3 regions of the Gibbsiella quercinecans genome follow, and region 3 is predicted to be linked to each of the others. Evidence: predicted binding sites of a transcription regulator. Region 3 holds the regulator's gene; each other region holds the start of a gene.
The links. Region 3 encodes PurR, which represses purine synthesis genes. Its sites were predicted from a motif close to CANGCAAACGTTTGCNTG; they were not measured.
Positions count from the first base shown of each region.

Region 1: a site for PurR is predicted at 3,016-3,033, ahead of purE (5-(carboxyamino)imidazole ribonucleotide mutase). Genes of this name have one in related genera too.
Region 2: a site for PurR is predicted at 4,082-4,099, ahead of ACN28Q_RS23150 (nucleoside-specific channel-forming protein Tsx). Genes of this name have one in related genera too.

Region 1 is NZ_CP014136.1:1,344,128-1,352,109, reverse strand. It holds gene ybbP (putative ABC transporter permease subunit YbbP) at 1-1,227, shown strand, start outside; gene purK (5-(carboxyamino)imidazole ribonucleotide synthase) at 1,335-2,402, opposite strand; gene purE (5-(carboxyamino)imidazole ribonucleotide mutase) at 2,399-2,923, opposite strand; gene lpxH (UDP-2,3-diacylglucosamine diphosphatase) at 3,130-3,852, opposite strand; gene ppiB (peptidylprolyl isomerase B) at 3,863-4,357, opposite strand; gene cysS (cysteine--tRNA ligase) at 4,697-6,082, shown strand; gene ybcJ (ribosome-associated protein YbcJ) at 6,186-6,398, opposite strand; gene folD (bifunctional methylenetetrahydrofolate dehydrogenase/methenyltetrahydrofolate cyclohydrolase FolD) at 6,400-7,266, opposite strand; tRNA gene ACN28Q_RS06215 (tRNA-Arg) at 7,614-7,690, shown strand.
Region 2 is NZ_CP014136.1:5,087,712-5,095,693, forward strand. It holds gene umuC (translesion error-prone DNA polymerase V subunit UmuC) at 1-707, shown strand, start outside; gene budC (meso-2,3-butanediol dehydrogenase) at 1,552-2,307, shown strand; gene yddG (aromatic amino acid DMT transporter YddG) at 2,568-3,458, shown strand; gene ACN28Q_RS23145 (hypothetical protein) at 3,527-3,799, shown strand; gene ACN28Q_RS23150 (nucleoside-specific channel-forming protein Tsx) at 4,264-5,145, shown strand; gene hutG (N-formylglutamate deformylase) at 6,075-6,881, opposite strand; gene hutI (imidazolonepropionase) at 6,868-7,982, opposite strand, start outside.
Region 3 is NZ_CP014136.1:5,235,825-5,243,806, forward strand. It holds gene punC (purine nucleoside transporter PunC) at 1-823, opposite strand, end outside; gene punR (DNA-binding transcriptional activator PunR) at 946-1,887, shown strand; gene purR (HTH-type transcriptional repressor PurR) at 1,884-2,909, opposite strand; gene cydH (cytochrome bd-I oxidase subunit CydH) at 3,313-3,402, shown strand; gene tnpA (IS200/IS605 family transposase) at 3,590-4,048, shown strand; gene sodB (superoxide dismutase [Fe]) at 4,169-4,747, opposite strand; gene ACN28Q_RS23805 (C40 family peptidase) at 4,970-5,785, opposite strand; gene ACN28Q_RS23810 (Grx4 family monothiol glutaredoxin) at 6,281-6,625, shown strand; gene rnt (ribonuclease T) at 6,683-7,363, opposite strand; gene gloA (lactoylglutathione lyase) at 7,433-7,840, opposite strand; gene ACN28Q_RS23825 (LysR family transcriptional regulator) at 7,964-7,982, opposite strand, start outside.

The sequences.
Region 1 (7,982 bases), 1.7 Mb from region 3:
CTGCTGTGGTCAATATTGGCTGGGATCGTGGTCCTCGCGTTGCTGTTGGGCACTATCGGCTGGGGCAGCCTGATGGTGCTGCGGCGTATTACGCTGAAAAAACTGGCGCTGCGGCTGGCGGTCAACCGACTGTTGCACCAGCCGTGGGTGACGATCAGCCAGCTTGGGGCGTTTTCGCTGTCGTTTATGCTGTTGGCGCTGCTGCTGGTGATGCGCGGCGATATGCTCGATCGCTGGCAGCAACAGTTGCCGCCGGGCACGCCGAACTACTTCCTGTTGAACATGAATGATGCGCAGGTGCCCCAGGTGAAGGCATTCCTGGCGCAGCATAAGGTGCATGAGGAAACCTTCTACCCGATTGTTCGCGTGCGGCTGGCTGAAATTAACCAACAGGCGGCGACGGAACGGGTGCATGAAGACGATCCGGGCGGCGAAGCGGTGAACCGCGAATTGAACCTGACCTGGCTGGCGGCGTTGCCGGACCACAACCCGCTGTTGGCCGGCACCTGGCCGCCGAAGGCCGGGGAAGTGTCGATGGAGCAGGGCGTAGCCAAGCGCCTGAATGTCAAACTGGGGGATACGCTGACCTTTAGCGGCGATACCCAGACATTCAGCGCCAAAGTCACCAGCCTGCGGCAGGTGGACTGGGAAAGCCTGAAGCCGAACTTCTACTTTATTTTCCCGCCGGGTGGGCTGGACGGCCAGCCGCAAACCTGGCTGACCAGTTTCCGTTACGATGGCGACGGCAGCATGCTGACCCAGCTTAACCGCCAGTTCCCGTCGCTCAGCCTGATGGATGTGGGGTCGATCCTGCAACAAATCGGCGGCGTGTTGCAGCAGGTGAGCCGTGCGCTGGAGGTGATGGTGGTGTTGGTGGTTATCTGCGGGGGATTATTGCTGTTGGCTCAGGTGCAGGTGGGGATGCGCCAGCGGCGGCAGGAATTGGTGGTTTACCGGACGCTGGGCGCCGGTAAGCGCCTGCTGCGCGGCACGCTTTGGTGCGAATTTGCGCTGTTGGGGCTGGGGGCCGGTATTGCCGCCGCGCTGGGTGCGGAAGCTGCGCTGTGGCTGCTGCAAAGCCGGGTGTTTGACTTCCCCTGGGAGCCGACCGTATTGCTGTGGTGGGCGTTGCCGCTGTTCAGTGCGCTGTTGCTTTCGCTGTGCGGCGGTTGGTTGGGTGTGCGTTTGCTGCGCGGCAAGGCGCTGTTTCGCAATTACGAAGGGTGATTGCGCGCGATAGCCTGAAACGTGCGTTCCCGCTTTCTGGCGCTGGCTTGCCTCTCTCCCTTTGGGAAAGGGGCAAGCCGAAACCGCGGCAGTGAAAACGCCAGGGGTTAGCCCAGCTTTTGCTGCGCCCACTCCAGGCCGCTTTGGTACTCGGCCGGCAACAGCGGCGCCAGCGCCTGTAACGCCTGCTGCAATGCGGCGCCGTGCGGATCGTTTAAGTTCAGATGGCCGACCTTGCGCCCAGGGCGCACTTCTTTTTCATACCAGTGCAGCCGCACCAGCGGCAGCGACAGCCATTGCGTATTCACTGCGGTGCCGATCAGGTTGACCATCACCGACGGCGTGTTAACCACCGGCTTCGGCAACGGCAAACCCAGAATAGCCCGCAGGTGCAGTTCAAACTGGCTGATCGACGCCCCGTTTTGCGTCCAGTGGCCGCTGTTGTGTACGCGCGGCGCCAGTTCGTTGATCAACAAACGATCGCCGACAATAAAGCATTCCATCGCCATCACCCCAACGTAGTCGAGCTCGTTAAGGATCGCGCCGAGCATCTGTTCGGCCTGCTGTTGCAACGCCGGGAGTGGCTGCGGCAGCGCAACGCTGGTGCGCAGAATGCCGTCCTGATGCAGGTTGTGGGTCAGCGGGTAAAATACCGCCTGGCCATCATGGCCACGGGCGCCCACCAGCGACACTTCGCCAGAGAAATTGATCCCCTGTTCAACGATGCATTCGCCGTAGGCATCGGCCGGCAGCTCATTCTCCTGGCCGGGGCGCAGGCGCCATTGGCCGCGGCCGTCATAGCCGCCGACGCGCCGTTTAACGATAGCCAACTCGCCCAGTTGGGAAAACACCTGCGGCCATTCGCTGGCATCGGCCAGCAGTTGCCAGGGGGCGGTCGCCAGGTTGAGCCGATCCAGCAGCTGTTTTTGCGTCAGGCGATCGGCCAGGCGCGGGAAAATGTCGCGGTTGACGAACGCGTTATGGCGCGCCAGTTCGCGCGTGAGCGCGGTTTCCGGCCAGCGCTCGATTTCCGCGGTAATCACACTGTTTTGATACGGCACCGCTTCCGGTTCGGCATCAAGGCCAACCGGATAGACCGCAATGCCCAAAGGCTCGCCGGCCTGGCGCAGCATGCGCCCCAGTTGGCCGTTACCCAATACGCAAACCGGCTTCATGCTTCCTCCCGTGGATCCGGGTTATTCAGCACTTCATCGGTTTGCGCCTGGCGCCAGGCTGCCAGGCGCTGTGCCAACGCGCTGTCGTGCAGCGCCAGGATCTGCGCCGCCAGCAGGCCGGCGTTGGCTGCACCGGCTTTGCCGATGGCCAATGTGCCCACCGGGATGCCGCGCGGCATCTGCACGATGGAATACAGGCTGTCGACGCCGCTCAGTGCCGCGCTTTGCACGGGAACCCCCAACACCGGGACCAGCGTTTTAGCCGCCAGCATGCCGGGCAAATGCGCCGCGCCGCCCGCGCCGGCGATGATCACATCAAAACCGTTGCCGCTGGCCTGTTCGGCAAAGCTGAACAGTTTGTCCGGGGTGCGGTGGGCAGAGACGATCTCGACGTGGAATGGAACGTTCAGTGCGGTGAGGACGTCGGCGGTGAATTGCATGGTGGCCCAGTCACTTTTGGATCCCATAACAATTGCGATTTTAGCTCCGGCTTGGGTGGCTGAAGCGGCGTTGGCTCCCATGGGTGTAAGGCTCCTGTAAATGATACAAGCTTTGGCCGGTTGCGCGGGTGGCAGGCCGTTTGAGGGCGTAGAGCATAACATGTGAGCACGGCGAGGAAAACGGTTGCGTCGCCGCTTTTCGCCGGCAAACCCGGGAATTTTTTAGCGCGTTTTAACGGCCGCCGCGTAAACAACGCCTTATGGCGGCGTTGGCGAATGCGGCGGGGCTAAAATGGGAAGCGGATCAATTCAACGCCGTTCGCGCTGACCTTGACCATGGAACCTTCGTTGTGCCAGGCGCCGAGCACCACCCGGTGCGCTTCGCCGTTGCTCAACGCGAGCGTATGCACCGCCGGCCGATGGGTATGGCCGTGGATCATCCAATGCACCTGGTGGCGCAGCATGGCCTGCTCAACCGCATGTGGGTTAACATCCATGATCGCTTCAGATTTGTACTGATTGCTCTGTTGGCTACGGGCGCGCATGTTGGCGGCGATCTTTAGACGCCAGCGCAGCGGCATGGCAAGGAATAGCGTTTGGATCACCGGGTTGTGCACCCGGCGGCGGAACCGCTGGTAGGCGTGATCGTCCGTACACAGCGTATCGCCGTGCAGGATCAGGATCTTTCTGCCGTACAGATCGAGGACTTTTTCTGCTGGCAGCAGCGCCATGCCGCTTTCGCGCGCGAAGCGTTTGCCCAGCAGAAAATCGCGGTTGCCGTGGATAAAGTAGCAGGGCACGCCGGCCAGATGCAGCGCTTTCAACGCGGCGGCGACCTCACGGTGCAGCGGCTGGGGATCGTCATCGCCAATCCAGGCTTCGAACAGATCGCCAAGGATGTACAGTGCGTCGGCATGGATCGCATCACGTTGCAAAAAACGCAGAAAACCGGCAGTAATTGCCGGTTCCTGTGCGCATAAATGCAAATCTGCAATGAACAGGGTGCTCATGCAGTTGTGATTATTCGCTGACGGTAACGCTGTTGATTACCACGTCTTCAACCGGAACGTCCTGGTGCATACCGCTGCGGCCGGTTTTCACGCCTTTGATTTTGTCGACGATGTCCAGGCCTTCAACCACTTCGGCAAATACGCAGTAGCCCCAGCCCTGGGCGTTTTCGCCACGGAAGTTCAGGAAGTCATTGTCGACAACGTTGATGAAGAACTGGGCGGTGGCAGAGTGCGGATCGTTGGTACGGGCCATTGCCAAGGTGCCACGGGTGTTTTTCAGGCCGTTGTTGGCTTCGTTTTTGATTGGCGCCTGGGTGCTTTTCTGGTTCATGCCTGGCTCAAAGCCGCCGCCCTGGATCATGAATCCATTGATAACACGGTGGAAAATGGTGTTGTCGTAGAAGCCTGCACGGCAGTAGTTCAGGAAGTTTTCAACGGTAACCGGCGCTTTGTCAGCAAAGGTCTTGATAACGATATCGCCGTGGTTGGTGTGGAAAGTAACCATATTTTAATCCTAACAAGGTGAAGTGAGATGCCACATATACGCTCAACATACGCGTTGCCGGAAAGCCAGCGCGCCTGTCATTACAGCGTGCACGATCAGACCGCTCTTATAACATATCTCACTTAGCGAGTCAGTATTGGCGGGTTGGGGCGGATACTGCAATACGGGATTTTTTGCCCTGCCTGGTGATACTATTCATGGTTATGAGCTTTTTTACCGGCCTGGGCAGCAAACCCGTGCCTGAACCTTGCATTACATCACCCTTCGGGGTTCAATACGCAGCATTAAGTTGATGCCCTGTAATTAATACTGTTATCACGTACACCACGGAATATCCTGATGCTAAAGATTTTTAATACCCTGAGTCGTCAAAAAGAGGAATTCAAACCTATTCATGCCGGGAAAGTGGGCATGTACGTGTGCGGGGTGACCATTTACGATTTGTGCCACATTGGCCACGGGCGCACCTTTGTCGCCTTTGACGTGGTGGCGCGCTATCTGCGCTACCTGGGCTACGATCTGGATTATGTGCGCAACGTTACCGACGTTGACGACAAAATCATTCGCCGCGCGGCGGAAAACGGTGAAACCTGCGAGCAACTGACGGCGCGCATGCTGGCCGAGATGCATGCGGATTTCGATGCGCTGCTGATCGAACGGCCAGACCAGGAGCCGCGCGCTACCCAGCATATCGGCGAAATTATCGCGCTTACCCAGCGCCTGATTGAGCGCGATCATGCCTATGTGGCGAGCAACGGCGACGTGATGTTCGCGATCGACAGCGATCCGGATTACGGCCTGCTGTCGCGCCAGGATCTGGATCAACTGCAGGCCGGCGCGCGCGTGGAAATTGATGACGTGAAACGCAACCCGATGGACTTCGTGCTGTGGAAGATGTCCAAGCCGGGTGAGCCGAGCTGGCAATCGCCATGGGGGCCAGGCCGCCCAGGGTGGCACATTGAGTGCTCGGCGATGAACTGCAAACAGCTTGGCACCCATTTCGATATCCACGGCGGCGGCTCGGATCTGATGTTCCCACACCATGAGAACGAGATCGCCCAATCAAGCTGTGCGCACGATGGCCCGTACGTCAATTATTGGATGCACTCCGGCATGGTGATGATTGACAGAGAGAAGATGTCTAAATCCTTAAACAACTTCTTTACCATCCGTGACGTATTGGGGCATTACGATCCTGAAACCGTGCGTTATTTCCTGATGTCTGGCCATTATCGTAGCCAGTTGAACTACAGCGAAGAGAACCTGAAACAGGCGCGTGCTTCGCTGGAGCGTTTGTACACTGCGCTGCGCGGCACCGACGCTGCGGCCCGGCCGGCCGGCGGTGAAGCCTTTGAGGCACGCTTCCGGGAAGCGATGGACGATGATTTCAACACGCCGGAAGCCTATTCGGTGCTGTTTGATCTGGCCCGCGACGTCAACCGCCTGAAAGGGGAAGATATGGCGGCGGCCAACAGCCTGGCGGCGGAGCTGCGCAAGCTGGCGAAGGTGCTTGGCCTGTTGCAGCAGGAGCCAGAGCAGTTCCTGCAGAGCGGCGCTCAGGCGGATGACGGTGAGGTGGCGGAGATTGAAGCGCTGATCAAACAACGCAACGACGCCCGCCAATCCAAAAACTGGGCGGCAGCCGATGCGGCGCGCGATCGCCTAAACGAAATGGGTATTGTGCTGGAAGACGGCGCGCAGGGAACGATCTGGCGCCGTAAGTAACCGCGATAATGGCAACCTGCGTGGCGGGTTGCCCACTTTCCACCGCGGTTTTCAACGATAGCCGGCGGCGATAACAGCACAGCCGGCCATCAATACGGTAGGGTTACGCAGTTACGGTGATCTGTTGCCCGGCGTAGCTGACCGTTTGCCCGGCGAGGATTTTGCAACGCTTACGGGTTTCCACCGCGCCGTCTACCGTAACCAGGCCATCGGCAATGGCGTTTTTCGCCTGCGCGCCGCTTTCACTCAAGCCTTCCAGTTTCAGCAGATCGCACAGTTCGACGTGCGGGTATTTACCCAGGGAAAAGGTTGCCATCTTAGTGGTTCTCCGTGTCATGGTACTCTTCACACGCCTGTAGCGTGTTTTGGATCAACGTGGCGACCGTCATTGGCCCAACGCCGCCCGGTACGGGGGTGATGTACGAGGCTTTGGCGGCGGCTTCTTCAAACAGCACGTCACCCACTACTTTACCGCTTTCCAGCCGGTTAATGCCCACATCGATCACGATCGCGCCTTCTTTGATCCATTCGCCAGGGATAAAGTTCGGCTTGCCGACGGCGACGATGAGCAGATCGGCATGTTCGATATGATGGCGCAGGTTTTTGGTAAAGCGGTGGGTGACGGTGGTGGTGCAACCCGCCAGCAGCAGTTCCATGCTCATTGGGCGGCCAACGATGTTGGACGCGCCGACCACTACGGCATTCAGCCCGAAGGTATCGATGTTGTAGCGCTCCAGCAGGGTGACGATGCCGCGCGGTGTGCAGGGGCGCAGCTTCGGCGCGCGCTGGCATAGGCGGCCGACGTTGTACGGGTGGAAGCCATCAACGTCTTTATCCGGCAGGATGCGCTCAAGCACCTTGACGTTATCGATACCGGCCGGCAGTGGCAACTGTACCAAAATGCCGTCGATTTCTTTGTCTGCATTTAGCGTGTCGATCAGGGCCAGCAGCTCCGCCTCGGAGGTGGAAGCGGGCAGATCGTAAGAGCGGGAAATAAAGCCGACCTCTTCACAGGCGCGGCGCTTGCTGGCGACGTAAATCTGTGAGGCCGGGTTTTCACCGACCAGTATCACCGCCAGGCCGGGAGCACGTTTGCCAGCGGCCAGACGTTGTTTAACATGCTCAGCCACTTCATTTCTAACCTGCTGCGCAATCGTTTTACCATCAATAATTTTTGCTGCCATCAGTGAGGAAATCCATCAATTAAGAAAAGCGGGGGGATGGCGCTATTTTGTCAGAAGCTGGCCGCGCTGTCAGGCGTTGAATCAGGGTTATTGCGTGGAACGGCGTCAGACTTGGCTGATTTGCGGCGTTTTAGCTGCCATAACGTAGGGGGATTGGTGCCGGCGGCAGGGGAGAATGCTAAGGCCGCTGGGTGAAATAGCAATGATTAACGGTGGGATAGCGATGCCGCATGGGCGAAAAATCGCCATAAGGCACCGCAGCTGGCGCAACCCTATGAAAAGGCATTGACTCAGTACCCGCTGACCGTATAATCCCAACCCGCAACCCCCGGTTGCCGCATCCCAATGCGCCCTTAGCTCAGTTGGATAGAGCAACGGCCTTCTAAGCCGTAGGTCACAGGTTCGAGCCCTGTAGGGCGTACCATTAAATATCAATGAGTTACACTCATTCTCCCACTGCAATATTTTCCAAAAGTGCCAGATTAGTGACATTGCCCGCCAAGACGTCGTCAATTTTTCTCGCATGTTGGGTTACCGGCGTATCCAACAGTTAGTTTGTTGCGGACAAAAGTGATGCTTGAGTTTCACCAGTTCGTGAATGAAATCACGTATTTCAACTGTGAGTTTATCGGTGATGCCTCGTTTTATAGCGGCGTTAACCGCGCTGGAGATTTCGTAATTTCGTGCCATAGGTCTCCTCCGGAGAGGTGGGGTAC
Region 2 (7,982 bases), 150 kb from region 3:
GGCGGTTGGCGAAAAAACTCAGCGTCATGGGGATTGAAACAGCGCTGCAATTGGCCGATGCCAGTACAGCGATGATCCGCAAGCATTTCAGCGTGGTGCTTGAGCGCACGGTGCGTGAACTGCGTGGCCAGCCGTGCCTGGCACTGGAAGAGTTTGCGCCGACCAAGCAGCAGATCGTCTGTAGCCGTAGCTTTGGCGATCCGATAACGCTGTATGAGCATATGCACCAGGCCATCTGCCTGCATGCCAGCCGGGCGGCGGAAAAATTGCGGGCGGAACACCAGTATTGCCGTCATGTGAGCGCATGGATCAAAACCAGCCCCTTTGCGAATCATCGCGCCTATTACGGCAATGCGGCCAGCATACCGCTCCATACCCCCTCGCAGGATACCCGCGACATTATCACCGCGGCTATGCGCTGCCTGGATAAGATCTGGCAGCCAGGGCATCGTTACCAAAAATGCGGGGTGATACTGCAAGACTTTTTCAGCCAGGGCGTGGCCCAGTTGGGATTGTTCGATGAATACCCGCCGCGGCCTAACAGTGGGCCGCTGATGAGCGTGTTGGATCAGATCAATCAGTCAGGCGGGGCGAAGGTGTGGTTTGCCGGGCAGGGGGCGCAGCAGGTGTGGGCGATGAAGCGTGAACTGCTCTCGCCGGCTTACACAACAAGGCTGGCCGATCTGCCGCGTGCGCGGGTGTATTAACCTGGCTCGGGGGAATGGGGCGCAACCATATACCTGGTTTCTTATATAATTCCCCGAAAAAAATACTTAACAATATTAACTAATAAGTTAATTTACAGCTGTCACGTTAAAAGTGGTAAGCCAGCGAAAATGGGCATAGGCAACGGCGCTACACGATTTCACTCTGCAAATAGGTAGGGAACAACCAGTGGATAGGTTCGTGTGGTAATAAAGTCGCCAAAAGCAGAAAAAAATCCCGCCGATCTGTTGTGATACGGCGGGTTGCCAATTCGGCCAACACCAGGGAAAATATAAGTGAATCTAATTAATTTATACCCGCAAACGGGGTCCAATAGTTTGCTATACATCAATAAAACTTAATTTTTATCATGAAAACGTGGGGCCGTTAGGCCACAAAACGTGCGCCGGCGGCAATCGCTATAAGAATAAGAATCAGTTATTTCATTTCACTGGATGGCGCAGTGTGTGGACGTTTGGGTGATAAGATTTTATTACGTACTGTCGGTATACCGATAAACACTTTTCGTGTTGTTCCTTTAGCGGCAAGCCCTGTTGTACTGCGCGCATCCCATGGGAATCATGTTCCATAATGCGAGATCCTCCAGTAACTCTTAATACTTTGCCTACGCTGGTTCCATGATAACTGAAATCGAACAAGATCGGCTGATTGTGTAAACAAACAGCATTTGGTTGCAATTGTTGATTAATTAATAACCATAAATGCCGGGTTGGTATTAAATTCCGCACGTTTTGACTGGTCGTTTCTACCCTCGAGGGCTATCCTCGCTCTAGTTTCGTATTTGTACGATTTATTAAGCAATATTTATATTCATGAGGAGGTTCTATGCGTTTTGATAATAAAGTCGTCGTGATTACCGGTGCGGGTAACGGCATGGGGGAAGCGGCCGCTCGCCGTTTCTCCGCTGAAGGCGCTATTGTCGTACTGGCCGACTGGGCAAAAGACGCCGTCGATGCCGTTGCGGCATCGCTGCCAAAGGGCAAAGCGCATGCGGTACACGTTGATGTTTCCGATCCTGCGGCCGTTGAAAAAATGATGAATGACGTTGCAGAGAAACTCGGCCGTATTGACGTGTTGCTGAACAATGCCGGTGTTCACGTTGCCGGTAGCGTGCTGGAAACCAGCGTTGCCGATTGGCGCCGCATTGCCGGTGTGGATATCGACGGCGTGGTCTTCTGTTCCAAATTCGCGCTGCCGCACCTGCTGAAAACCAAAGGCAGTATCGTGAATACTGCATCGGTTTCCGGCCTGGGCGGTGACTGGGGCGCAGCCTATTACTGTGCAGCGAAAGGCGCAGTGGTTAACCTGACCCGCGCCATGGCGCTGGATCACGGCGCAGACGGCGTGCGTGTGAACTCTGTGTGCCCAAGCCTGGTGAAAACCAACATGACCAATGGCTGGCCGCAGGAGATCCGCGACAAATTCAACGAACGTATCCCGTTGGGCCGTGCGGCAGAACCCGAAGAAATCGCCGCGGTTATGGCATTCCTGGCCAGCGATGACGCCAGCTTTATCAACGGCGCCAACGTGCCGGTCGATGGCGGGGCAACCGCCTCTGACGGCCAGCCAAAAATCGTTTAACACTGTAGTGGAAGGCAATGCATCATTGCCTGCGTAACGTATGGCGTTACGCCAATAGGGCACAGCTTGCTGTGCCCTTTTTTATACCTGCCGCCGGCTAACCGTAGACGCCTCATGATCCCTGTTTGCTGCAACGATGCCCCGCAGCTTGGCAGGCTACCTCGCTCCTTTGTGCAGCCATTGGCGCTGCGCCTTTTCTTTTCTCGTACCGCACCGTAAAGTAAAAAACGGATAAAAATAATCGATTGGAAGGCCTGAACATGTTTTCTTTTTTGGCCCGGCATAAAGCTACGTTGCTGGGCCTGCTGGCAATTGTGTTATGGAGCAGCATCACCGGCCTGATCCGTCTCGTCAGTGAAGGCCTGGGGCCGATCGGCGGCGCGGCGATGATCTACAGCGTCAGTACGCTGTTTTTATTGGCGGTGATGGGCTGGCCCAAACTGCGCCAATTCCCCAGGGTATATCTGATAGCGGGCAGCGTGCTGTTCGTGGCCTATGAAATCTGTCTGTCGTTGGCGCTCGGCTATGCCAACAGCCGCACCCAGGCAATAGAATTGAGCATGATCAACTACCTGTGGCCCTGTTTCACTGTGCTGATGGCGATAGTGTTTAATGGGCAACGCGCCACCTGGTGGGTGATCCCGGGTATGCTGCTGTCACTGGCGGGCATTGGCTGGATCATGAACGGTGGGAACGCAGGGTCGTTGGCGCAGTTGCTGCACAACGTGCGCAGCAACCCGCTTAGCTACGGCCTGGTGTTTAGCGGCGCGCTGCTTTGGGCCGCCTATTGCAACGTCACCCGGAAAAGCGCCCAGGGCCATAATGGCGTGGTGCTGTTTATGTTGCTGACGGCGGTGTCGCTGTGGGTGAAATATGCCATCAGCAACGAAACGGGCATGCAATTTTCCCCCGCCGTCACGGCGGCGCTGCTGTGCGTGGGCGTGGCGATGGGGGCGGGTTATGCCGCCTGGAACGTTGGCATCCTGCGTGGCAACATGGCGCTGCTCGCGGCCGCCTCTTATTTTACCCCGGTGCTTTCATCGGTGCTTGCCGCCATCGTGCTCAGCACTGTGCTCAGCATCAATTTCTGGCAGGGGGGCGCGATGGTAACCTTGGGATCGTTGGTGTGCTGGTGGGCTACTCGCAGGTAAGCAGATTGAGCACCAGGGGCAATTCCCCGCTAAGCTGTAAGTAGCCCTTTTGTATGGAGATGTTGCTCATGAGAGACGATATTCAATTTACTCTACAGCCCAGCAGTGGCGCGCAGTCTTATGGCCGTGGCGATACTGTTCGCCTGACGACGGCGAATTTGCGGCATGAATACCAGATCGACGTCAGTATTTTATTCCGTGAAGGTAATGTATTTCATGGTTCGGTCATTGCCGCGGCGCCCCGGCTGGATATCCCCTTGAAGGCATGGGAAATTAATCCGGGCGAAGAGGTGGTGTTCCGTAAGGAGAACATTGCCAAAGCGTTGCCAGGCGCGCGTTAGCTTTTATACCAGGCTATCGCTGCAGATGCTGTGCTTACCGCTAGCTCATCAGCAATGCTGATGGGTTTCACCCAGCGTTGGTTTCTTTAGTTCAGCCTGGCGCCTGCTCACATCAAAACCGCACTGCCGGCCGGCAACTGCGGTTTTTTTATCCCTACCAGCCACCAGATCAATAACCCCAAGTTGCCAGTAAATATGGCATATATCTTGCTTTAAAAATTCTTATCATGATTAAAATCACAAAAATTATGATTTTTCATGAAACAAAAATTGACAAATGTGAAGGCAATCGATTACCTATTCGCGAAATGCGTAACTGGATCACAGACTGTTGCACTTTGTGGTTCTTATAATGCGCGCGTGATTCGGTGGCATCGTGAGCCGAACGCGATACCGGGTGTCGTTGGTAGGTTTGTCATCTTTCTAACGGGCAGGAAATGGCCCTTTAAGCATGTGGTAATAAAATGAAAAAAATAGCTCTCGCAGCAGGTGTGCTGCTCGCGTCGTCGTACAGCGCATCATCAATGGCTGATAGCAAAGACAGTGAATATGTTTCGGATTGGTGGCACCAAAGTGTCAACGTAGTGGGGAGCTACCATACCCGCTTCGGGCCGCAGTTGAACAATGACGTTTACCTGGAATACGAAGCGTTTGCCAAACATGAATGGCTGGATTTTTACGGCTATGTCGACGTGCCGAAATTCTTCGGCGTTGGCAACACGCCGGATCGGGGCATCTGGGATAAGGGCTCACCGATGTTCATGGAAATCGAACCGCGCTTTTCCATTGATAAGCTGACCGGGGCCGATCTCAGCTTCGGGCCGTTCAAAGAATGGTACATCGCCAACAACTATATCTACGATATGGGGCGTGATAAGGCTTCCCGTCAGAGCACCTGGTATATGGGGTTGGGCACCGATATCGATACCGGCCTGCCGATGAGCCTGTCACTGAACGTGTATGCCAAATATCAATGGCAGAACTACGGCGCGGCCAATGAAAACAGCTGGGACGGTTACCGCGTCAAAGTAAAATACTTTGTGCCGATTACCGAACTGTGGGGCGGCAACCTCAGCTACATCGGCTTTACCAACTTCGATTTTGGTTCCGATCTGGGCAAGGACAGCAACTGGGTGGACGGCACCGGCAAACAGGTCCGCACCAACGATTCCATCGCCTCCAGCCATATTCTGTCGTTGAACTATGCGCATTGGCATTATTCCGTGGTGGCGCGTTACTTCCATCACGGCGGCCAGTGGCAGGATGGGGCGGATATCGGTTTGCAACAAAGCCCGATCAAATCCACCGGCTGGGGTTACTACCTGGTGGCGGGCTACAACTTCTAACGCGTCAGCCAAGCTGAAACGGTAAAAAATGCCCCTTTATTCGGCTGGATAAAGGGGCACTGCCGTTATGGTGCCACGGGGCTGCGTGCTTAGCGGTGATGGCCGTGGTGTGGCGCCGGGTGGCTATGCCCGTGGTCGAACCGATTGGGTGCATGGCCGCCGTGCTGGTGAAGGGGCGCACAGCCCGTTAAAAAGAGCATAACCGTCACTATTACTGATTTATAAATCATATTTTTCATAACGCTATTACCGTAGAATCGTGGTATCTGCAACGGTAGGTATCATCCACTATTTCATTAATCGTTTCCCGTATTTCCCACTCTTTGTTGAGATATCGTTTATTTTAACGGCAGGTTATTCTGTGCGGCATTTAAACACGCCTGCTCAATCAGCGTTCTATTATTAAGCGCGCCAGGTTATAAACGGCTTGGGTAAATAAACTACAGCGTTTTTTAAGGTATTAAAATATAAGCGCTATAGTTTGTTTTACGTTGAGTGGCGAACCCCGTGCCTGATCCCGCCGCATTGGGGCGCGTGGAGGCGACGGCGGGCGCCAGGTAACGAATGCGAAAAAATATCCCGCCGATAACGGCGGGAACTCACAGAAATATTATCTTGGATGATAAGGAAGATAAGTTTGAGATGCGAAAAAAACGTGGTAACTCTTTTTAGTTACCGGTGCCAAAAGTACTGGATTGGCTTTTTCACTGCAAGAAATATCTGAATTTAAATTCCCCTTCCGGGTATTTACTTTGGCAGGCTGTAAATATTGTTAATGCTTTGCGCTCGTTGCTTTGGCCTTGTTACCACGCTGCGTATAATACGCTGCCATTATCCGGTGCCGTGGAACTTTTCTGTAAATACTCCCTATGTTGCCGGGGTGTTTGCCTGGTTATTTGGCCCATCCCTGGGCCGCGCCCGGCGGTAGGTTAGTGGTACTGCTGTTCACCCCAGGCCAGTAAGGTTTCAATCAACGGCTTGAGCAGGCCTTGCAACTGCGCGGCGCGCGGTGCGTCATAGGCGAAGGGGGGCTGTTCGTGCATATAGTTCACCTGCGCCAGTTCCAACTGCACGGCATGCTGATTTTCGGCGGGTTGGCCATAGGCGCGGGTAATGTAGCCGCCTTTAAAACGCCCGTTCAGCACATGGGTGTATTGCTGTTGCTGCTGGCAGCAGGCCAGCAGGCGATCGCTCAGCGTGCCGGCACAGCTCGCGCCGCTGTTGGTGCCCAGGTTGAGATCCGGCAACGTGCCGTCAAACAGGCGGGGAATGACGGAGGCGATGGAATGCGCGTCAAAAAGCAGCGCATAGCCGTGTTTAGCCTTCAACCGTGCCAGCTCATCCTGTAGCTGCTGGTGGTAGGGCCGCCAGATGTGTTGCAGGTAGCCAGCGCGTTCTTCCGCCGACGGCGCTTGCCCGGCGGCGAAGCTTGGCCGCCCATCGAACAGCACGTCGGGATACAGGCCGGTGGTGGCAGTGGTGTAGAGCGGTTTGTCGTCGGCGGGGCGGTTGAGATCGATAACAAAGCGTGAATAGTTGCCAACCAGGATGCTGGCGCCCATGGCGGCGGCAAAATCATACAGCCGCGGAATATGCCAGTCGGTATCCGGCAGCGGGCGGGCGTCATCGGTCAGGGTGGCGTCTACCGCCGGGGTGAGCCGGGTGCCGGCGTGCGGTATGCTGATCAGCAACGGCAGGCTACCGGCCTGGAAATCAAAAGGATCATGGATGCTCATTGCGTACTTCTCCTCGGAAAATCACCGTACAGGGCAGTTGCCCGCCCAGCCAATAGGCCAGTTCAGCCGGCGTTGATAATGGCCAATGAATAAAATCCGCCACCTTGCCGGTTTCCAGCGAGCCGTGGCTTTGCTGCAGCCCCAACGCTTTGGCTGCGTGCAGCGTAACCCCCGCCAGCGCTTCTTCCGGCGTCAGGTGGAATAGCGTGCAGGCCATATTGATCATCAAGCGCAGCGACAACGCTGGCGAAGTGCCGGGGTTGGCATCGCTGGCGATCGCCATCGTCACCCCGTGCTGGCGGAACAGTTCGACCGGCGGGCGTTGCGTTTCACGCAGCAGGTAATAGGCGCCCGGCAGCAACACGGCCACGGTACCGGCAGCGGCCATGGCGGCGGCGTCCTGGGCCGTGGCATATTCCAAGTGATCGGCGGAAAGCGCATGGTGTTTGGCAGCCAGCGCGCTGCCACCGAGCGATGAAAGCTGTTCGGCGTGCAGTTTTACCGGCAAACCGGCCCGCTCGGCGGCGGCAAAGACGGCTTCCACCTGCGCCGGGGAAAACGCCAAATGTTCACAGAAAGCATCCACGGCGTCGGCCAGGCCCGCCTCGGCCGCCTGCGGGATAATGGTGTTGCAGACCAGGCTAATATAATCGTCGGGCCGGCCGGCATATTCCGGCGGCAGGGCGTGTGCGGCCAGGCAGGTGGTTTTGACTTCAACCGGCAGAAGTTCGCCCAGTTTGCGCGCCACGCGCAGCATTTTCAGCTCACTTTCTGGCGTCAGGCCATAGCCGGACTTAATCTCCACGCAGGTAACGCCTTCGGCCAGCAACGGCCGCAGGCGAAACAGCGCCTGCTCCAGCAGTGTTTCTTCGCTCGTGGCGCGGGTGGCCTGCACCGTGGCGGCAATGCCGCCGCCCTGTGCGGCAATCTCGGCATAGCTCACGCCGTTGAGCCGTTGCTCATACTCGCTGCTACGGTTACCGCCAAACACCAGATGGGTATGGCAGTCAATAAAGCCCGGCGTAATGATGCCGCCGTTGAAGGCCACCGTATTATCCGCCGTGAACGCCGGCAATGCCGCATGCTCCCCCAACCAGACGA
Region 3 (7,982 bases):
ATGGCAACAGCGCATTGCCGTTCAGGCGTTTGAGCGCGCTGCGGCAACCATATCCCCCCACTAAGAAAGCCAGAGTCTGGGGCATATAGCTTAAGCCAATGTCGCTTGGCGTATAGCCCATAGCGCTGAGAATAAACGGCGAACCGGTCAACCAGGCAAAGAAGCCGGCGGAGCAGGCGGCAAACACCATCACATTGCCGCTGAAAATGGGCGAACGCAGCAGTTGCAGAAAGCCGACTGGCGCCACGTTATCGCCGCTGGCTTGCGGTAAGCGGCGTTTATCCTTCAGCGCCAGGGTCGGCGCCAGTAATGCGACGGTAATGGCCAGTAAAACAGCGAAGATCGCCCGCCAGCCGATGTGGCTTAGCAGCCAGGCGCCCAGCAACGGTGCCAGGGCCGGCGATAATGCCACCAACGGCATAATGGTGGCGAAAATTTGGTTGGCCCGGCTACCCTGGTAGCGATCCACCACCAGCGCCTGCCAGCTCACCGCGGCTGAACACACGCCGATAGCCTGAATAAAGCGCAGACACCACAGTTGCAGCGCCGTTTGTACCCACAGCATGCCCAGGCAACCCAGGCCAAATAGCGTCAGGCCGATCAACAACACCGGTTTGCGCCCCAGTTTGTCGGACAGCGGCCCCCACAGCAGTTGAGCGAAGGCAAAACCGGCTAAAAAAATACTTAGGCTGGCGCTGATCGCACCAGCGGAAATTTGCAGTTCTTGTTGCATGACGCCAAAGGCCGGCAGATACATATCCGTCGCCTGGTAGCCCAGCATGCTTAGGCCGGAAAGGTAAAAAAGTAGTCCAAAATTACGCATTTAATGCTCTCGTTAGTTCTTTATGCTAGAGGTTTTGCAGCGGCGCCAGTCTAACCGGCTGGATCTTCGCTTGTGAAACGCTAATATTTGCAAGGTGCTATGAAAAAATTTGAAGGCAAAATATGTGGTCTGAATACTCACTTGAGGTGGTGGATGCCGTTGCGCGTACCGGCAGCTTTAGCGCCGCGGCGCAGGAGCTGCACCGGGTGCCTTCTGCGGTCAGCTATACGGTGCGCCAACTGGAGCAGTGGCTGGCGGTGCCGCTGTTTGAACGGCGCCACCGTGACGTTGAATTGACCCCGGCCGGGGCGCTATTTGTGCAGGAAGCACGCGTGGTTATAAAAAATATGCTCGATACGCGCCGCCGCTGCCAGCAGGTGGCCAACGGTTGGCGCGGGCAGTTGAAAATCGCGCTGGATATCATCGTTAAACCCCAGCGCAGCCGCCAATTGATCCTGGATTTTTATCGTCACTTTCCGGATGTGGAGCTGATGCTGTATCCCGAAGTGTTCAACGGCGTGTGGGACGCGCTGGCCGACGGGCGGGTGGATATGGCGATTGGCGCCACCCGTGCCGTACCGGTGGGCGGTGGTTTTAGTTTCCGCGATATGGGGTTTATGAACTGGCAGTGCGTGGTCAGCCCCGATCACCCATTGGCGCAATACGCTGGGCCGCTGCAGGACGATCAACTGCGCCAATTCCCGGCGCTGATGCTGGAGGATACCTCGCGCAACCTGCCCAAACGCGTGACCTGGGCGTTGAATAATCAGCGGCGGCTGGTGGTGCCGGATTGGGTATCGGCGATCGATTGCCTGCGCAGTGGATTATGCATGGGTATGGTGCCGGCCCACCGCGGGCGGCCATTGATCGCCAGCGGCGAACTGCACGAACTGCAACTGGAAGAGGCCTATCCGCCCAGTGCTTGCTGCCTGACCTGGCAGCAGCAGGCATTGGCGCCGGCGATGGCCTGGCTATTGGAGTATCTTGGCGATAGCGAAACGCTGAATCAAGAGTGGCTTAGCGAGCATACGCCGGGGGATGCATGCCCCGGCGTGTATGATTAACGGCGGTAGTCGATAAACGGGCCGTCGGCCACGGAGCGGCGTTCAACCAGCTTAGGGTGCACTTCAATCACTTGCGATGTTTCACGCTTGCTGATAATGCGGTCAAGCAACATGGCGAACGCCATCTCGCCCAGGCGCTCTTTCGGCTGGTGAATGGTCGTCAACGCCGGGCTAAAGTAGCGCGCATTGCGCACGTTGTCATAGCCAATGACGGAAATGTCTTGCGGCACCCGCAGGCCAAGTTCGTCCGCGGCGCAGATCGCCCCCATCGCCATAATGTCGCCCCCGCAAAACACGGCGGTCGGGCGGTGTTTTTGCGACAGTATCTGGTGCATGGCCTGGTAGCCGGATTCCGGCTCGAAATCCCCTTGCACAATCCACTCTTCGCGCACCTCTATATTGGCTTCCTGCAGCGCTTTCAGGAAGCCCTGGTGGCGGCCACCGCCGGTGTTGCGCGAAAGCTGGCCGGGGATAATGCCAATGTCGCGGTGCCCACGTTCGATCAGGTAACGGCCGGCCAGATAGCCGCCTTCAAAGGCGTTGTCCAGGATGGTGTCGGTGAAGTCGCCGCGCGCCGAGCCCCAGTCCATCACCACCATGGGAATATTACGGTAGTCTTCCAGCATGCCCAGCAGCTGCTCCGGGTATTCCGAGCACATCACTAGCAGGCCATCGACGCGTTTTTGCGCCAGCATCGCCAGGTAAGCGCGCTGTTTGTCCAGGTTATTATGGGAGTTGCACAAAATCAGCGTGTAGCCTTTGCTGTAACAGCTGTTTTCGACGGCTTCGATCACTTCGGCAAAGTAGGGGGCTTCGCTGGAGGTCGCCAGCAGGCCGATGGACTTGGTGTGGTTGACCTTCAGGCTGCGGGCCACGGCGCTTGGGGAATAATGCAGTTCCTTGATGGCTGCCCATACGGCCGCTTTGGTTTCTTCGGCGACGAAACGGGTTTTATTGATGACGTGGGAAACGGTGGTGGTGGAAACGCCCGCGCGTTTGGCCACATCTTTTATCGTTGCCATGTAAAGAATGACTCCTGGATTCGCATGTTACAGCATGTAAGCGCATTGTTAATCGTTTGCGTGCATATAACTCTCCTCAAAAAAGCGAAAACTGAGTTTTTAATGTGGAAGTCGTCAGCGCTTGGTGAGTGAGGGCTCTTTTGCCGGTGCACAGCAGTGAACTGCGAATTTTGGCCTATCTTGAGAAAAAGTGAAAGGGCTAATCAACATTAATCATGTTCCGCCGCCAGGCCAGGCGGGTTATTGCCGGCCCGGCAATAACGGCGCGTGCCGCCGACGGCACCCGCTGCGTCGCGGCGTTGTCATAGCACAAGATTTTATCTGTAAACTGTGGGAGAATCATTGACGTATTAATATAATGGCTTTTATGCTCGAACCAGCCAATCTGATAAGGAGTTTGTTGATGGATACCGATCTGAAGTTATCGCTGTTTACGACGGTGTGTGCGCTGGCGATGATTATTATCTTTAGCTTTACCGCTGTGATGCACTGATCCCCTGACATAAAAAAGGCGCAGCCTGGCTGCGCCTTTTGCTTGTCTATGGAAAACCCCCAGCTAGGCTGGGGGTTCCGGAAAGCTTTCAGCTTTAAGCCAGTTATTAAAACCCCTTTTGATTTGTTAAAACATCTTGCGGTCTGGCAACTGCAAAAGTTCAACAAGAAATCAAAAGGGGGTCCCAATGGGGGACGAAAAGAGCTTAGCGCACACCCGATGGAACTGTAAATATCACATAGTTTTTGCGCCAAAATACCGAAGACAAGCGTTCTACGGAGAGAAACGTCTGGCGATAGGCAGTATCTTAAGAAAGCTATGTGAGTGGAAAAATGTACGGATCCTGAAAGCTGAATGCTGCGCAGATCATATCCATATGCTTGTGGAAATCCCGCCCAAAATGAGCGTATCTGGCTTTATGGGATATCTGAAAGGGAAAAGCAGTCTGATGCTTTATGAGCAGTTTGGAGATCTGAAATTCAAATACAGAAACAGGGAGTTCTGGTGCCGGGGGTACTACGTAGATACGGTGGGGAAGAACACCGCGAAGATACAGGAATACATAAAGCACCAACTTGAAGAGGATAAAATGGGCGAGCAGTTATCGATCCCTTACCCGGGCAGCCCGTTTACGGGCCGTAAGTAACGGAGTCTGATGCAAATGTCAGATCGTATGCGCCTGTTAGGGCGCGGCTGGTAACAGAGCCTTATAGGCGCATCAGAAAAACCTCCGGCTATGCCGGAGGATATTTATTTTCCTGCCATTTTACGCCAGGTTTTCTGCCACAAATGCCCAGTTGACCAGCGCCCAGAAGTTTTCCAGGTAGTTGGGGCGTGCATTGCGGTAATCGATATAGTAGGCGTGTTCCCACACATCCACGGTCAGCAGCGGTTTGTCGTCACCGGTCAGCGGGGTTGCCGCGTTGGAGGTGTTGACGATAGCCAGGCTACCATCTGCTTTTTTCACCAGCCAGGTCCAGCCGGAACCGAAGTTGCCGATGGCAGACTTGGTGAATGCCTCTTTGAACTGGGCGAAAGAGCCGAAGGATTGGTTGATGGCATCAGCCACCGCGCCGCTAGGTTCACCGCCGCCTTGTGGCGACAGGCAGTGCCAATAGAAGGTGTGGTTCCATACCTGTGCGGCGTTGTTGAACACGCCGCCGCTGGCGGTTTTGATGATATCAACCAGGGATTTCCCTTCAAACTCGCTGCCTTTCACCAAATTGTTCAGGTTAACCACGTAGGTGTTATGGTGCTTGCCATAGTGGTATTCCAGCGTTTCGGCGGAAATGTGCGGCTCGAGGGCGTTTTTTGCATACGGTAATGCAGGTAATTCAAACGACATTGCTTTCTCCTTTTTATTTACAACGACTGCTTCGGCGGTGGCCGTAGTACTGGGTGCCGCCGCCGTAAAAGAGAGTTGTTATATTTTTTGTGTGGATATTAATCTTAACAACTTTGCCGGTGAAAAAAAGGTTTAAAGTGTGCTAACTGTCTGATTGATTAAAGCATCGGCAGGATCGGGATAACAATACGGCAGGCTTAAGGCGCCGGCCGTAGGAGGGGATTAGCGGATGGTGCTTGGCGTAACGACGCGGCGTGCGCCGATATAATGGTTTTGCCAGTAGTCATTATCCAACTGGCTGATGCGGATCTCTTCGCCGGTACGTGGCGACTGAATAAATTTGCCATTGCCCAAATAAACACCAACGTGATCGGCTGCGCCGCGGTTATTGATGCGGAAGAACACTAAATCGCCGCGTTCCAGCTCGCTGCGACTGATCGGCGCGGCATCGCGCAGGTGATACATTTCATTGGCGGTGCGCGGCATTTTTATCTTCACCACGTCTTTATAGGCGTAATAAATCAGGCCGCTGCAGTCAAAGCCGGTCATTGGCGATGCGCCCCCCCAGCGGTAGGGTTTCCCCATTTGATCCAACAGTTTTGCCATCGCGGTTTGTTTGGCATGCTGATAACGTTTTTTGTGGGCGGGGCTAAGTTTGAGCGGTTTTTCAGCGCCAAGCAGTTTGGCAGTTGCGATGCCGGCTTCGCGGTGCCGGCCGTAGCCTTTCTTGTAGCCCTTTTTCGGCGGCGTGACTTTTATTTTTGTTACGCGTTGCGTTTTGCTAACGCTTTTACGCAGGCGGGCGGTCTTTTTTTCGCTGTGCTGGGTTAATTCATGCTTTACTGTTTTTTGTGGGGCGGCCACTTTGGCTTTTTTACCGGCTTTGTCCTGCTTCTTTTTCTTGCGATCGTCAGCCCGGGCATCATTAACGTGGCTTTTTCGCTGCTCGGCAGAAACGCGAGCCTGTGGCGCAGCATGCGCCAGGTTGAAGAAGAGCATAGTAAAGAGCATCACAAAGAGCGTAAACAGTGAACGCATTTTGATATTACCAACCTTGGTCCCGAAGCTTGCCACAAAAGGATTACAGTATTCCCGATAATCGTCATATAAAACAGAGCAGAACCTAAAAATAATAATGCATATTGTGAGAAAAAGTTAATAGCCTTTAATACCCTTCATACTTCGCGCTGCAGGTGCGTTGATTTTGTACGTCAGGCCGCGCCCCTATGCGGCTGCGCGCAGTTGGCGCTTTTTCCGGCAACGCAAATTATTTGCTAAGGTAAGGCTAAAATGTGTCATTGGTATGTATAAAAAAACAACGTCAGGCCGCAGTAAAAATATAGTAGTGAAACGGGCTGATTAAAAATGTTATTCTGCGCGCATATTTCTACCGGAATGGCGTGACCTGTGCAGCACGAGCGGCGTCTGGATAATACCCTTGTTAAAGATGGTGTTTTCTTGCCCCGGTTCCAGCCGCTACAATAGTGAATGTGATGTAAGTTGTAGCCATTACGTGGCTTGAGGAAGCAATAAATGACGACGATTGAAAAAATTCAACAGCAGATTGCCGGCAATCCCATTCTGTTGTACATGAAAGGCTCGCCGAAACTGCCAAGCTGCGGTTTTTCCGCGCAGGCCGTCCAGGCGCTGTCTGCCTGTGGTGAACGTTTCGCCTATGTGGATATCCTGCAAAACCCGGATATCCGCGCTGAATTGCCGAAATATGCCAACTGGCCGACTTTCCCCCAGCTCTGGGTTGACGGCGAATTGGTTGGCGGCTGTGACATCATCATCGAAATGTACCAGCGCGGCGAGTTGCAGCAACTGATCAAAGAAACCGCAGAGAAGTACAAAGAACAGGAAAACCAGCAGCCTTAATGGCGTTGGCAGTAAAAAACAGGGCGGCCAATTGGCCGCCCTGTTTGTTTTAACGCGTTAGCAATCTTCGGCAACGGCCAGCGGCCAGCCGCCAAGGCGCTTCCAGCGGTTAACCAATTCGCAAAACAGTAGGGCGGTTTGCTCTGTGTCGTACAGCGCAGAGTGGGCCTGGCTGCTGTCAAACGGCATGCCTGCGGCAATACAGGCCTTGGCCAGCACAGTTTGCCCCAGCACCAAACCGCTGAGCGCCGCCGTATCGAAGGTCGCAAACGGGTGGAACGGGTTGCGCTTAAGCCCGGCGCGTTCAGCCGCCGCCATCAGGAAGCTGTGATCAAAGGTCGCATTATGCGCCACGATGATCGCCCGGTTGCAGCCCTGATCTTTGATGCCTTTACGCACGGCTTTAAAAATCGCATGCAGCGCATCGTATTCACTCACCGCGCCACGCAGCGGATTGTTTGGGTCGATCCCGTTAAACGCCAGTGCTTCGGGCTGCAGGTTGGCGCCTTCGAACGGTTCAACGTGGAAGTGTAGGGTTTCGTCCTGCTGTAGCCAGCCGTTTTCGTCCATTTTCAGCGTGACGGCGGCGATTTCCAGCAATGCATCGGTTTTGGCGTTGAAGCCTGCGGTTTCAACGTCAATCACTACGGGGTAAAAACCCCGAAAACGGCCACACAGGGCGTTAAGATCACTTTTTTCTGCCATTAGTTTCTTATCTTCATCGAATTCAGCGCGCATTATTGCAAATTTTGCGCCGTGATGCAGGGGATAAAAAGAAGGGCGCTGAGCGCGCCCTGGAGGAATTAATCAGTTGCCGAGGCCATGACCGGCATGTTTGTTTTCGATCAGCTCGATTTTATAACCGTCCGGATCTTCAACAAAGGCTATCACTGTGGTGCCGCCTTTGACGGGGCCGGCTTCACGCGTGACCTTGCCGCCGGCAGCGCGGATGCTGTTACAGGTTGCCGCCACGTCATCGACGCCCAGCGCCAGATGCCCGAACGCGGTGCCCATATCATAGCTGTCAACGCCCCAGTTGTAAGTCAGTTCAATGACGGCACCTTCACTTTCATCGGTATAGCCTACAAACGCCAGCGAATATTTGTATTCCGGATTTTCGCTGGTACGCAGCAAGCGCATCCCTAATACCTTGGTATAAAAGTCGATGGCGCGTTGCAGGTCCCCGACGCGGATCATGGTATGGAGTAAGCGCATAATATCCTCTGATGATGGCTAATTAAGCCGCCGTGCTTAACCGCGAGCGGCTTGGACAGACCTAGTATAGCCTTGCGCCAGAAGGGAATTCAATGTGGGCCGCTTTGCGGAATCTGGCCCCGGTTACACCTCGTTTTGCAAA